Regions from separate parts of the Streptomyces sp. NBC_00287 genome, predicted to be linked through region 1. Evidence: riboswitches for the same ligand, from Rfam matches in the RefSeq annotation. Region 1 holds a riboswitch; the other holds the start of a gene.
What was found. A riboswitch is a leader RNA that binds a small molecule or an ion and turns the genes downstream of it on or off. The one in region 1 is predicted to bind S-adenosylmethionine.

Region 1 (7,033 bases):
TCGGCGGCCAGGTCTTCGAGTACACCGAGCTGGTGAAGAAGGACGGGCTCTCGCTCTCCTCCGACCCGTACGGCTCGGTCTTCTACCTGACCACCGGCTTCCACGGCCTGCACGTGACGGGAGGCCTCATCGCCTTCCTGTTCGTCCTCGGCCGCACCTACGCGGCCAGGAGATTCACTCATGAGCAGGCAACCGCCGCCATCGTCGTGTCCTACTACTGGCACTTCGTCGATGTCGTCTGGATCGGCCTCTTCGCCACGATCTACATGATCAAGTAGCCGGGCCCGTTCCCGCGCGCTGCAAGCAGGCAAGCAAGCAAGCGCACATCCCAGAAGCATCGACGCAGAAGATCCTGACACCGGGGTAATCCGTGAAAAAGCTCTCCGCACGACGACGCCATCCGCTGGCGGCGGTCGTCGTCCTACTCCTCGCGCTGGCGGCCACTGGGGGGCTGTACGCCTTTGTCGCGCCCACGGGCAAGGCGCAGGCAGACGAAACCGCCCAGTCTCTCGCCATCGACGAGGGTAAGAAGCTCTACGCCGTCGGCTGCGCCAGCTGCCACGGAACCGGCGGTCAGGGCTCCTCCGACGGTCCGAGCCTGGTGGGCGTCGGCGCCGCGGCCGTGGACTTCCAGGTGGGCACCGGCCGGATGCCGGCCGCGACCTCCCAGAGCGTCCAGGCGCCGCGGAAGAAGGTCGTCTACACGCAGGCCGAGATCGACCAGCTCGCGGCGTACATCGCCTCGCTGGGCGCTGGTCCGAACATCCCGACCGAGGCGGAGTACGGCCCCGAGGGCGCCGACATCGCCAAGGGCGGCGACCTGTTCCGCACCAACTGCGCTCAGTGCCACAACTTCACCGGCAAGGGCGGTGCGCTGACCCACGGCAAGTTCGCGCCCACCCTCGAGGACGTCGACCCGAAGCACATCTACGAGGCCATGCAGACCGGCCCGCAGAACATGCCCTCCTTCCCCGACACCATCCTGTCGGAGCAGAACAAGAAGGACATCATCGCGTACCTCGACGCGGTCAACAGCGACGACACCGAGAGCCCCGGTGGCCTTGAGCTGGGCGGACTCGGTCCGGTCAGCGAGGGCCTGTTCGCGTGGGTCTTCGGACTCGGCGCGCTGATCGCGGTCGCCGTCTGGGTCGCCGCTCGGACCGCAAAGGCCAAGAAGTCATGAGTAGCCAAGACATTCCAGAAGAGAACCTGCCCGCTGAGCAGGACGAACACGGCGCGGTGAGCGTCGCGGACGACAAGGACCCGTTCGCGGACCCCGGCCTGCCGCCCCACGAGCACCGGATCCAGGACATCGACGAGCGGGCCGCCAAGCGGTCCGAGCGCGCGGTGGCCCTGCTGTTCACGGTGTCGATGCTGGCCACCGTCGGCTTCATCGCCTCCTTCGTGGCGATCCCGGCCGACAAGTCGGTCTACATCTTCCCGCTGGGCCACATCAGCGCGCTGAACTTCGCGCTGGGCATGACGCTGGGCGTCTCGCTGTTCTGCATCGGCGCGGGCGCGGTCCACTGGGCCCGCACCCTGATGTCGGACGTCGAGGTCGCCGACGAGCGTCACCCGATCGAGGCGTCGCCGGAGGTCAAGGCCCAGGTTATGGCCGACTTCGCGGACGGCGCCAAGGAGTCCGCGATCGGCCGTCGCAAGCTGATCCGGAACACGATGTTCGGTGCGCTGGCCCTGTTCCCGCTCTCCGGTGTCGTCCTGCTGCGTGACCTCGGCCCGCTGCCCGAGACCAAGCTCCGCCACACCCTGTGGTCCAAGGGCAAGCTGCTCGTCAACATGAACACCAACGAGCCGCTGCGTCCCTCGGACGTCGTGGTCGGCTCCCTGACCTTCTGCAAGCCGGAGGGCCTGGAGGAGCACGACCACGACTTCCAGACCGAGATCGCCAAGGCCGCCCTGATGATCGTCCGGATCCAGCCGGACAACATCAAGGACAAGCGCGAGCTCGAGTGGTCGCACGAGGGCATCGTGGCGTACTCGAAGATCTGCACCCACGTGGGTTGCCCGATCTCCCTGTACGAGCAGCAGACGCACCACGCGCTGTGCCCCTGCCACCAGTCCACCTTCGACCTCTCCGACGGTGCCCGAGTGATCTTCGGTCCCGCCGGTCACGCCCTGCCGCAGCTGCGCATCGGCGTGAACGACGAGGGCTACCTCGAGGCGCTCGGCGACTTCGAAGAGCCCGTCGGTCCTGCATTCTGGGAGCGCGGATGAGTACCAACGAGAACAACGAGCGGCGCGGTAAAGCGCCCGCCGGCGAGCGCGTCGCCGACTGGGCCGACGGCCGGCTCGGCATCTACGGCCTGGCCAAGGCCAATATGCGCAAGATCTTCCCCGACCACTGGTCGTTCATGCTGGGTGAGGTCTGCCTCTACAGCTTCATCATCATCATCCTCACGGGTGTGTATCTGACGCTGTTCTTCCACCCGTCGATGAACGAGGTGGAGTACCACGGCAGCTACGTCCCGCTGCAGGGCCAGCTGATGTCCGAGGCGTTCAACTCGACCATGCACATCTCCTTCGATGTGCGCGGTGGTCTGCTGATCCGGCAGATCCACCACTGGGCGGCGCTGATCTTCCTCGCCGGCATGTTCGTGCACATGATGCGCGTGTTCTTCACGGGTGCGTTCCGCAAGCCGCGTGAGGTCAACTGGCTGTTCGGCTTCCTGCTGTTCGTCCTCGGCATGTTCACCGGCTTCACCGGTTACTCGCTCCCGGACGACCTGCTGTCCGGCACCGGTGTCCGCTTCATGGAGGGCGCGGTCCTGTCCGTGCCGATCGTCGGCACGTACCTGTCGTTCTTCCTGTTCGGCGGGGAGTTCCCGGGCGGCGACTTCGTGGCCCGCTTCTACTCGGTCCACATCCTGCTGCTGCCGGGCATCATGCTCGGTCTGGTGGTCGCCCACCTGATCCTGGTCGTCTACCACAAGCACACGCAGTACGCGGGTCCCGGCAAGACCAACAAGAACGTCGTCGGCATGCCGCTGCTGCCGGTCTACATGGCCAAGGCCGGAGGCTTCTTCTTCCTGGTCTTCGGTGTCATCGCGGCCATCTCGGCGATCGCCACGATCAACCCGATCTGGTCCATGGGCCCCTACCGTCCGGACCAGGTGTCCACCGGCGCCCAGCCCGACTGGTACATGGGCTTCTCCGAGGGCCTGATCCGTGTCATGCCGGGCTGGGAGATCAACTTCTGGGGTCACACGCTCGTCCTGGGTGTGTTCATCCCGCTGATGATCTTCCCGCTGGTCCTGGTCGCGATCGCGGTCTACCCGTTCATCGAGTCCTGGGTCACCGGCGACAAGCGCGAGCACCACATCCTGGACCGTCCGCGCAACGCGCCGACGCGTACCGCCTTCGGTGTCGCGTGGATCACCTGGTACATGGTCCTGCTGATCGGTGGTGGAAACGACCTGTGGGCCACCCACTTCCACCTGTCGATCAACGCCATCACCTGGTTCGTGCGGATCGCGTTCTTCGTCGGACCAGTGCTCGCCTTCGTCATCACCAAGCGGATCTGCCTCGGCCTGCAGCGCCGGGACAAGGAGAAGGTGCTGCACGGCCGCGAGTCGGGCATCATCAAGCGCCTGCCGCACGGTGAGTTCATCGAGGTGCACGAGCCGCTCAGCCAGGACGCGCTGCACACCCTCACCGCGCACGAGCAGTACCAGCCGGCCGAGATCGGCCCGTTGGTCGACGAGAACGGTGTCGAGCGCAAGGTGACGGGCTCCGAGAAGCTGCGCGTCAAGCTCAGCAAGGCGTACTACGGCGAGGAAGCCCAGATTCCGAAGCCGACCGTCGAGGAGTACAAGGAGATCACGAGCGGCCACGGCCACCACTGATCGCTGCGCACGCCACGCCACGGCCGAAGGGCCCCGTCCGGTGTACGGACGGGGCCCTTCGCCGTGCCCCGGGCTGGATAGGGTGGGAGCACACCTCTTCGGCAGGTGCACATGGTCTTCTACGACACCTCTTCTACGACACCCAGGAGCGGCCTTATGAGCGCTGTGACCCCCGCTGGAGGCGACACCGCGGCGGGCCGTTCCTGGCCCCGGCTGCTGAACGGCCTGCTGGAGGGGCGCGATCTGAGCGCCGATGACACGGCCTGGGCGATGGACCTGATCATGCGCGGCGAGGCGACCGACGCGCAGATCGCCGGGTTCGTGGTGGCCCTGCGGGCCAAGGGCGAGACGGTCGAGGAGATCACCGGCTTCGTCCGGACGATGTACGAGCACGCGAATGTGATCGAGGTGTCCGGCGACACCGTGGACATCGTCGGCACGGGCGGGGACGGCGCCAAGACCGTCAACATCTCCACGATGTCCGCGATCGTCGTGGCCGGCGCGGGCGCCAAGGTCGTCAAGCACGGCAACCGGGCGGCGTCCTCCGCCTCCGGCTCCTCGGACGTCCTGGAGAAGCTCGGGGTAAATCTGGAACTGCCGGTGGCCAGGGTGCCGCAGGTGGTCGAGGAGGCGGGGATCACCTTCTGCTTCGCGGCCAAGTTCCACCCGGCGATGCGGCACGCGGGCGCGGCGCGCGGGCAGTTGGGGATCAGGACGGTCTTCAACGTCCTCGGTCCGCTCACCAACCCGGCCCGGGTCAGGGCACAGGCGGTCGGCGTCGCCGACCCGCGGATGGCGCCGATCGTGGCGGGCGTGTTCGCCGAGCGGGGCAACTCCTCGCTGGTGTTCCGCGGTGACGACGGCCTGGACGAGCTGACCACGACCTCGACCTCCCAGGTCTGGATCGTCCGCGACGGCAAGGTCACCGAGGAGTCCTTCGACCCGCGGGACGTCGGTCTCGACCTCGTCCCGGTGGAGGCGCTGCGCGGCGCGGACGCGTCGTACAACGCGGATGTGGCCCGGCGCCTGCTGAACGGCGAGACCGGCCCCGTCCGGGACGCCGTACTCCTCAACTCGGCGGCGGCACTGGTGGCCCTGCACCCGACCGGGGCGCCTCTGACGGAACAGATCCGTACCGGCATGGCGAAGGCGGCGGAGTCGATCGACTCCGGTGCGGCCAAGCGGACGCTGGAGCGGTGGGTGGCCGCCAGCAACGCGTAGCGTTCAGTGATCGTCGTCCCGTCATCCGGACACGGGTTGCGGGGCGACGATCACTTCCCATAGGTTCCTGTACCAGGTCATGAGTGACAGTCATGAGGCCCCGGCCGACTGTCCGGCAACCCTCCGTCCGTGGCGGGGTGCCCCGGGTGAAGACCAGGCCGTGAGCAGCAAGGCTTACGGCAAGCGCGGATCCCTCGCACGCTTTTGGAAAGTGTGGAACCAGGGGTCCTGGGTCGTTCGAGGGAGTCTTCCGTGAGCAAGCGAATGCGATAGGGCCGCCGAGCCCCGCCTCCGCACACCCTTCTTCTCGCCCACCCTCACGGGAGTTCCGCCATGTCTGTCTCCACCGCTGCCCTCGACCGTACTGTTTGTTCCCCGCTGCCCGTTCTGGGACGGGATGTCACCGTCCCGCTCGTCACCGGCGGCGAGGTCACGTACGCCGCCCTCGACTACGCCGCCAGCGCCCCCGCCCTCCAGCGGGTCTGGGACGACGTCGCCGCCTACGCGCCGTACTACGGCAGCGTCCACCGGGGCGCCGGGTACCTCTCGCAGCTCTCCACCGACCTCTTCGAGAACGCCCGCAGGACCGTCGCCGAGTTCCTCGACTGCCGCGCCGACGACCAGCTGATCTTCACCCGGTCCACCACCGACTCGCTCAACCTGCTCGCCGCCGCCCTCCCCGCCGACTGCCAGGTCTTCGTCTTCGAGACCGAGCACCACGCCTCGCTGCTGCCCTGGCAGGACGCGAAGGTCACCTACCTCAACGCCCCGCGCACCCCGCAGCAGGCCGTGGCAACCCTGGAGCGCGCCCTCGCCGACCGTGACCCCCACGGCCCCGCCCTGGTCTGTGTCACCGGCGCCTCCAACGTCACCGGCGAGCTGTGGCCCGTACGAGAGCTGGCCGCCGCCGCCCATGCGCACGGCGCCCGGATCGTCCTGGACGCCGCCCAACTCGCCCCGCACCACCCGGTGTCGGTCCAGGACCTGGACGTCGACTGGGTCGCCTTCTCCGGCCACAAGCTCTACGCCCCCTTCGGCTCCGGCGTCCTCGCCGGCCGCGCCGACTGGCTGCGCGCGGCCGAGCCCTACCTCGCGGGCGGCGGCGCCAGCCGTAAGGTCACCCGGCGCGCGGACGGGGGAGTGGACGTGGAGTGGCACGAGAGCGCCGCCCGCCACGAGGCCGGCTCGCCGAACGTCATCGGCGCCTACTCCATCGCCTCGGCCTGCAAGGCCCTGACGGAGGCCGGGTTCGACACCCTGGTCGCCCGCGAGCAGCACCTGATCGAGAAGGTCCGCGAGGGCCTCGCCGAGGTCCCCGAGGTCAGGGTCCTCTCCCTCTTCGGCGACGACGCCCCGCGCGTCGGTGTCATCTCCTTCGTCGTCGACGGCTGGAACAGCTCCCACTTCGCCGCCGCCCTCTCCGCCGAGTACGGCATCGGCGTCCGCGACGGTCTGTTCTGCGCCCACCCCCTGGTCCGCACTCTGCTCGGCAGCGACCCGCAGACCCAGGGCGAGTGCGGCGCCCCCGAGGCGGCACCCGGCGAGAAGTCCCTGAACGCCATCCGGGTCAGCTTCGGCGCGGGCACGCCGGACGAGCACGTGGAGCGGTTCGTGACCGCGGTGTGCGAGCTCGTCACCGACGGCGCGAAGTGGAACTACCGCACCGAGGACGGGCGTTGCGTCCCCGCGGTGTGATCCGCTGACGTACGCTCCCCGTGCGGATCAACGGGGGCGGACGGAACTAACGGGGGGCGCGGTGCAGGCGCTGCGGGACACGGATCCTCGGCGGATCGGGCCGTACGAGGTGCTCGGGCGGCTCGGAGCCGGCGGGATGGGCGAGGTGTATCTCGCCGAGGCACGTGGCGGGATGCGGCTGGCAGTCAAGGTGGTGCGGCCCGAGCACGCCGGGGACCGGACCTTCCGCGCCCGGTTCCGCCAGGAGCTGCGCG
Region 2 (7,033 bases), 1.8 Mb from region 1:
GCCCCGACATCATCAAGCCCAACGCCGACGAGCTGGCCGAACTCACCGGCTCCCACGAGCCGTTGCGCGCGACCCAGGACGCCCGCCGCCGCGGCGCCCACACGGTCGTCGCCTCCCTCGGCGCCGACGGCCTCCTCGCCCACACCCTCGAGGGCCGCTGGCGCGCGACCCCTCCCGCCACACTGCACGGCAACCCGACGGGCGCGGGCGACGCGGCGGTCGCCGGCCTGCTGTCGGGCCTGGCCGAGGGGCTCCCCTGGCCGGACCGCCTGGCCCGCGCGACAGCCCTGTCCGCGGCGAGCGTGCTGGCGCCGGCGGCGGGGGAGTTCGACGGGCGGGCGTACGAGGAGCTGCTGGGGCGGGTTTTGGTGAGCCCCGAAGGAATGGCCGCTTAAGCGCGCAACGCCCGCAACTGCTCCATGAACCACTGCCCCGGCGGCAGCGCCGTGGCCGCCGCGGCGAGGCGCTTGGTGCGCTCGGCTCGTTCGTGGGGCGGCAGAGTGAGGGCCTCGTGCAGGGCACGCGCGGTGTCCAGGACGTCGTACGGGTTCACCACGATCGCGTCCTCGCCGAGCTCCTCGTACGCCCCCGCCTCCCGCGACAGCACCAGCGCGCACCCCTCGTCGGAGACGACCGGCACCTCCTTCGCGACGAGGTTCATGCCGTCCCGGATGGGGTTGACGAGGGCCACGTCGGCGAGCCGGTACGCGGCCAGGGAGCGGGCGAAGTCGTCCTTGACGTGGAGGACTACCGGGGTCCAACCCGGGGTGCCATAAGAGGAGTTGATCTCCTCCGCGAGGCGCTGCACCTCCGCCGTGTAGTCGCGGTACACCGCCAGGTCCTGTCGGGAGGGGTAGGCGAACGCCACGTGCACGACCCGTTCCCGCCACTCGGGGCGGTCGTCGAGGAGCTGCCGGTATGCCAGCAGTCCGCGCACGATGTTCTTCGACAGCTCGGTGCGGTCGACCCGGACGATCGTCTTCCGGTCCGGGCCGCCGATCTCCTCCCGCAGCGCCGTCATCCGTTCCTCGACGTCCCGCTCGTGGGACCGCTTGCGCAGGAAGTCCGCGTCCGCGCCAAGGCCGTGCACGCCGATCTCGGTGCCGCCGAGCCCGCCCTGCTCCGCACAGCACGCGGTGAACGCGTCCGCCCAGCGCCGGGTGAGGAAGCCGAGGCGGTCGGCGCCGAGCATTCCGCTCATGAGCTGGGACCGGATGTCGTCGGGCAGCATCCGGAAGTAGTCCACCGGCGCCCACGGCGTATGAGAGAAGTGGCCGATACGCAGGTCCGGGCGCTGCTCGCGCAGCATCCCCGGCACCAGGCACAGGTGGTAGTCCTGCACCAGCACCGCCGCCCCCGCGGCCGCCTCCTCGGCGAGCGCCTCGGCGAACGCGCGGTTGTAGGTCTCGTACGACGCCCACCGGCGCTGGAACTCCGCGTCGAAGACGGGCTCCAGCGGCGTCTGGTACAGCATGTGGTGGACGAACCAGAGCACCGAGTTCGCGATGCCGTTGTACGCGTCGGCGTGCACGTCCGCCGGGATGTCGAGCATCCGTACGCCGGACTCGCCCTCCCCGCGCCGCACCGCCTCGCGGTCGCCGTCGGACAGCGTCGAGCACACCCACAGGGCACCGGCGTCCGGGCCGATGGCCGACAGGCCCGACACCAGTCCGCCGCCCCCGCGCTTGGTGCGCAGCGAGCCGTCCTCCTGGACCTCGTAGGAGACCGGGCCGCGATTCGACGCGACCAGCACCTGAGCGGCACCGTGTGCGGAAGCCACGTGCGTGGAAGCCATGTGCTCCAACCTAGCCCGTGCCGTAAACGCTCAAACGTACGAGCCGCCCCACGAGACGTGGGTTACGCCACCTTGCGGTGCGCGTACTCCGCGATCTCCACCATGGGCGGCCGCTCCTCGGTGTCCACCGAGTACGTCCGTGGCTCGAAACCGTCCTCGCCGCGGTCGAACTGGGTCAGCGAAGGGCGGATCAGATGGCCGCGGGCCAGCCTGAGCTGGGCCGTGCGGTAGATCGCGGCGGACATCCGGCCGAGCGCCTGTCCGTCCTGGTGCCGGTGCTTGCGCACCCCCACGTCGACCTGGGCCAGCGCGTCCAGACCCACCAGGTGCAGCGCGTCGATCAGCATGCCGAGCTCGACGCCGTAGCCGACGGGGAAGGGGAGCTGTTCCAGCAGGGAGCGGCGGGCCGCGTACTCCCCGCCGAGCGGCTGGACGAAGCCGGCGAGCTGCGGCCAGTGCATGTTCAGCAGCGGGCGGGCCATCAGCTCGGTGACCCGGCCGCCCTGGCCCGCCGCCTGCCCGAGCGGTCGGTCGTACATCGCCTTGACCAGGTCGACGCCGGGGTCGGTGAGGAGCGGGCCGACGATCCCCGAGACGAAGTCCGAGGAGAACTCCTTCAGGTCCGCGTCGATGAAACAGACGATGTCGCCGCGGGTGACCAGCAGCGAGCGCCAGAGCACCTCGCCCTTGCCGGGCACGGCGGGCAGGCGGGGCAGGATCGCGTCCCGGTGCACGACCGTCGCCCCGGCCGCCGCGGCGACCTCGGAGGTGCGGTCGGTCGATCCGGAGTCGACGACGACTATCTCGTCGACCAGCGGGACCTGCTGCATCAGGTCATGCCGGATGACGGCGACGATGTCGCCGACCGTCTCCTCTTCATTGAGCGCGGGCAGCACGACGGAGACCGTCTGGCCCGAGCTGCGTTTCGCGGCCAGGATCTGGTGGAGCGGGCGGTCGGTCACGGACCAGGAGCGGGTGCTCAGCCAGCGCTCGGCTTCTTCCAGCACAGTCTGCGGCTCCTCACTGACGGAGATAGGGACGGGATCCTGTGTGATCCATCTCGCGGTTCGGACGTCTATCTCAACTGTCCTGGCCTTCGGTTACAGTCTTGAACAACGCTGATGACCATCGCATGTCGGGGGTTGTTTGCGTCTACAACTACATACCGCTCATCCAGAGGGGCAGAGGGATACGGCCCGATGAAGCCCCGGCAACCCTCCAGTCGGTACTCGTAGATCAGTGTTGATCGTTCTCCGCGAGGCTCCCGACTAGGGAAGGTGCCAAATCCGTCTCACGGCGAAGTGCGTCGTGAGGAAGATGAGGAGAAAGGGCCTCGCCTCCATGGCTGTGCAGACTGTTGCAAGCACCACGAACACCGTAGACCTCGGCCCCGCCGCCGCGCTGAGCTGCCGCGAGTGCGGCCACCGTGTGCCCCTCGGCCCGGTCTTCGCCTGCGAGGAGTGTTTCGGCCCGCTCGAGATCGCGTACGACTTCTCCGGATACGACACGGAGGAGCTCCGCAAGCGCATCGAGGCGGGACCCGCGAACATCTGGCGCTATGCGCCGCTGCTGCCCGTTCCGGCGGACGTGGCGGACAAGCCCAACATCAACCCCGGCTGGACCAAGCTCGTCCAGGCCGACAACCTCGGCCGCGAGCTGGGTGTCGAGGCCGGCAAGCTCTTCGTCAAGGACGACTCCGGCAACCCGACGCACTCCTTCAAGGACCGCGTGGTCGCGCAGGCCATCGAGGCCGCCCGCGCCTTCAACTTCACGACCCTCTCCTGCTCCTCCACGGGCAACCTGGCCGGTGCCGTCGGCGCCGCCGCCGCCCGCGCCGGCTTCCGCTCCTGCGTGTTCATCCCGCACGACCTGGAGCAGGGCAAGGTCGTCATGGCCGCGGTCTACGGCGGTGAGCTCGTCGGCATCGAGGGCAACTACGACGACGTGAACCGTTTCTGCTCCGAGCTGATCGGCGACCCGGCCGGCGAGGGCTGGGGCTTCGTCAACGTCAATCTGCGGCCGTACTACGCGGAGGGGTCCAAGACCCTGGCGTACGAGATCTGCGAGCAGCTCGGCTGGCGGCTGCCCGACCAGATCGTCGTCCCGATCGCCTCCGGCTCGCAGCTCACGAAGATCGACAAGGGGCTCCAGGAGCTGATCAAGCTCGGGCTCGTCGAGGACAAGCCGTACAAGATCTTCGGCGCGCAGGCCGAGGGGTGCTCGCCGGTGTCGGTGGCCTACAAGGCGGGACATGACGTCGTCCGCCCGCAGAAGCCGAACACCATCGCCAAGTCGCTGGCCATCGGTAACCCGGCGGACGGTCCCTACGTCCTGGACATCGCCCGCCGCACCGGCGGCGCGGTGGAGGACGTGACGGACGAGCAGGTCGTCGACGCGATCAAGCTGCTGGCCCGGACCGAGGGCATCTTCGCCGAGACGGCGGGTGGCGTGACCGTGGGCGTGACGCGCAAGCTGATCGAGAACGGCGTACTGGACCCGACCCTCACCACCGTCGTCCTCAACACCGGCGACGGCCTCAAGACCCTCGACGCGGTGGCCGGCACCGGCCTGACCGCGACGATCCGTCCGAACCTCGACTCCTTCCGAGAGGCTGGCCTCGACTCATGAGCGTCAAAGTCCGCATCCCCACCATCCTGCGCACCTACACCGGTGGTGCCGCCGAGGTGACGGCCGAGGGTGGCACCCTCGCCGAGGTCATCGCCGACCTGGAGAAGAACCACACCGGAATCGCCGCGCGCGTCCTGGACGACCAGGGCAAGCTGCGCCGCTTCGTGAATGTGTACGTCAATGACGACGACGTCCGCTTCGAGCAGGGCCTGGAGACGGCGACCCCGGACGGCGCCGGAGTTTCCATCATTCCGGCGGTCGCCGGCGGCTGATCGTTACCGTCGGTAAGGTGCGTCACCGAGAGTTCATTGAATTGCCCCCTCCGTAAGACAAACGGAGGGGGCAATTCTGCATGGTTGAGCACGGTACAGTTGGGGAACCTGCTGCTCCCCGCATGCCGGACGCATATGAGTATCGACTCCGTATGCGACGAGAAGTAGCCAAAGTGTGCGGGTCTTTTGCGCCTTATGCTCCCTTTATGGGGCCCGACTTGCCCTGAATTCGGGCGAATTCTCACTACATTCCGGACCCTGCGCGTCCAGAATTCTCGTCCGATTGACCTGTTGCAGACGGCAGTTGGACAGATACATTCAGCCGCGGTCGACGCGTTCCGGCGCACGCCCCCAAACCGTGGGGGGTGAGGTCTGACCCGGATCCGCGAAGTGTGGATCTGTGCAAGGGCCAGTAATAGGGGAGTTAGGCATGGCTCAGGGCACCGTCAAGTGGTTCAACGCGGAGAAGGGGTACGGCTTCATCGCGGTCGACGGTGGTGCGGATGTTTTCGTCCACTACAGCGCGATCCAGATGGACGGCTACCGCACCCTTGAAGAAGGCCAGCGGGTTGAGTTCGAGATCTCGCAGGGCCAGAAAGGCCCGCAGGCCGACATGGTTCGCGTCTCTGCCTGAACGCGCGACCAACGAACCGCAAGCGACGTCTTCTGCTGAAGGGCTCGCACCTCGGGGACCCAACCCCTCGGGTGCGGGCCCTTCCGCATGCCTGGGGAGCCCCGACCCGACGCGGCCCGATCCCCGAGAGCCGCTTGCACTCGCATGGGCCGAGTGCTAATCATTGGCGTTAGCACTCTGAAGGTGAGAGTGACAAAGAAGGACCGGGTCGGTGAGGCCCGCAGGCCAGGTGGGGCAAGGAACCACAGGGCAGGCGAGCCGTCCGTCGCGGGCGCGGGCGCGGTCCGAAGGAATCACCCCCAGTCCTGGAGGGACCACTTCACATGGCCAAGATCATCGCGTTCGACGAGGAGGCGCGGCGCGGCCTCGAGCGCGGCATGAACCAGCTCGCGGACGCCGTGAAGGTGACGCTCGGCCCCAAGGGCCGCAACGTCGTCCTCGAGAAGAAGTGGGGCGCCCCCACGATCACCAACGATGGTGTCTCCATCGCCAAGGAGATCGAGCTCGAGGACCCGTACGAGAAGATCGGCGCCGAGCTGGTCAAGGAAGTCGCCAAGAAGACGGACGACGTCGCCGGTGACGGTACGACCACCGCGACCGTTCTCGCCCAGGCGCTGGTCCGCGAGGGCCTGCGCAATGTCGCCGCCGGCGCCAACCCGATGGCCCTGAAGCGCGGTATCGAGAAGGCCGTCGAGGCCGTCTCCGCCGCCCTGCTGGAGCAGGCGAAGGACGTCGAGACCAAGGAGCAGATCGCCTCCACGGCCTCCATCTCCGCCGCCGACACCCAGATCGGCGAGCTCATCGCCGAGGCCATGGACAAGGTCGGCAAGGAAGGCGTCATCACCGTCGAGGAGTCCCAGACCTTCGGTCTGGAGCTGGAGCTCACCGAGGGTATGCGCTTCGACAAGGGCTACATCTCGGCGTACTTCGCCACCGACATGGAGCGTATGGAGGCCGTCCTCGACGACCCGTACATCCTGATCGCCAACTCCAAGATCTCCTCGGTCAAGGACCTGCTCCCGCTGCTGGAGAAGGTCATGCAGTCGGGCAAGCCGCTGCTGATCATCGCCGAGGACGTCGAGGGCGAGGCCCTGTCGACCCTGGTCGTCAACAAGATCCGCGGCACCTTCAAGTCCGTCGCCGTCAAGGCCCCGGGCTTCGGTGACCGCCGCAAGGCGATGCTGAACGACATCGCCATCCTCACCGGTGGCGAGGTCATCTCCGAGGAGGTCGGTCTCAAGCTCGAGAACACCTCCCTGGACCTCCTTGGCAAGGCCCGCAAGGTCGTCATCACCAAGGACGAGACCACCATCGTCGACGGTTCCGGCTCCTCGGAGCAGGTCCAGGGCCGGGTCAACCAGATCCGCGCCGAGATCGAGAACAGCGACTCGGACTACGACCGCGAGAAGCTGCAGGAGCGCCTGGCGAAGCTCGCCGGCGGTGTCGCGGTCATCAAGGCCGGTGCCGCCACCGAGGTGGAGCTCAAGGAGCGCAAGCACCGCATCGAGGACGCCGTTCGCAACGCGAAGGCGGCCGTCGAGGAGGGCATCGTCGCCGGTGGTGGCGTGGCCCTGCTGCAGGCCTCCCGGGTCTTCGAGAAGCTGGACCTCGAGGGTGACGAGGCGACCGGCGCCAACGCCGTGAAGCTCGCGCTGGAGGCCCCGCTCAAGCAGATCGCCGTCAACGGTGGTCTTGAGGGCGGCG

Region 2: another riboswitch for S-adenosylmethionine. It lies ahead of thrC (threonine synthase); the one in region 1 lies ahead of OHT76_RS12065 (aminotransferase class V-fold PLP-dependent enzyme).

Annotation. Positions count from the first base shown of each region.
Region 1 covers NZ_CP108053.1:2,638,885-2,645,917, reverse strand. The annotation lists gene ctaE (aa3-type cytochrome oxidase subunit III) at 1-278, shown strand, start outside; gene qcrC (cytochrome bc1 complex diheme cytochrome c subunit) at 371-1,183, shown strand; gene qcrA (cytochrome bc1 complex Rieske iron-sulfur subunit) at 1,180-2,235, shown strand; gene qcrB (cytochrome bc1 complex cytochrome b subunit) at 2,232-3,863, shown strand; gene trpD (anthranilate phosphoribosyltransferase) at 4,020-5,084, shown strand; SAM riboswitch class IV at 5,160-5,276, shown strand; gene OHT76_RS12065 (aminotransferase class V-fold PLP-dependent enzyme) at 5,418-6,779, shown strand; gene OHT76_RS12060 (protein kinase domain-containing protein) at 6,841-7,033, shown strand, end outside.
Region 2 covers NZ_CP108053.1:4,393,840-4,400,872, reverse strand. The annotation lists gene OHT76_RS19900 (1-phosphofructokinase family hexose kinase) at 1-395, shown strand, start outside; gene OHT76_RS19895 (alpha,alpha-trehalose-phosphate synthase (UDP-forming)) at 392-1,795, opposite strand; gene OHT76_RS19890 (glucosyl-3-phosphoglycerate synthase) at 1,858-2,802, opposite strand; SAM riboswitch class I at 2,962-3,119, shown strand; gene thrC (threonine synthase) at 3,137-4,423, shown strand; gene OHT76_RS19880 (MoaD/ThiS family protein) at 4,420-4,695, shown strand; gene OHT76_RS19875 (cold-shock protein) at 5,126-5,329, shown strand; gene groL (chaperonin GroEL) at 5,653-7,033, shown strand, end outside.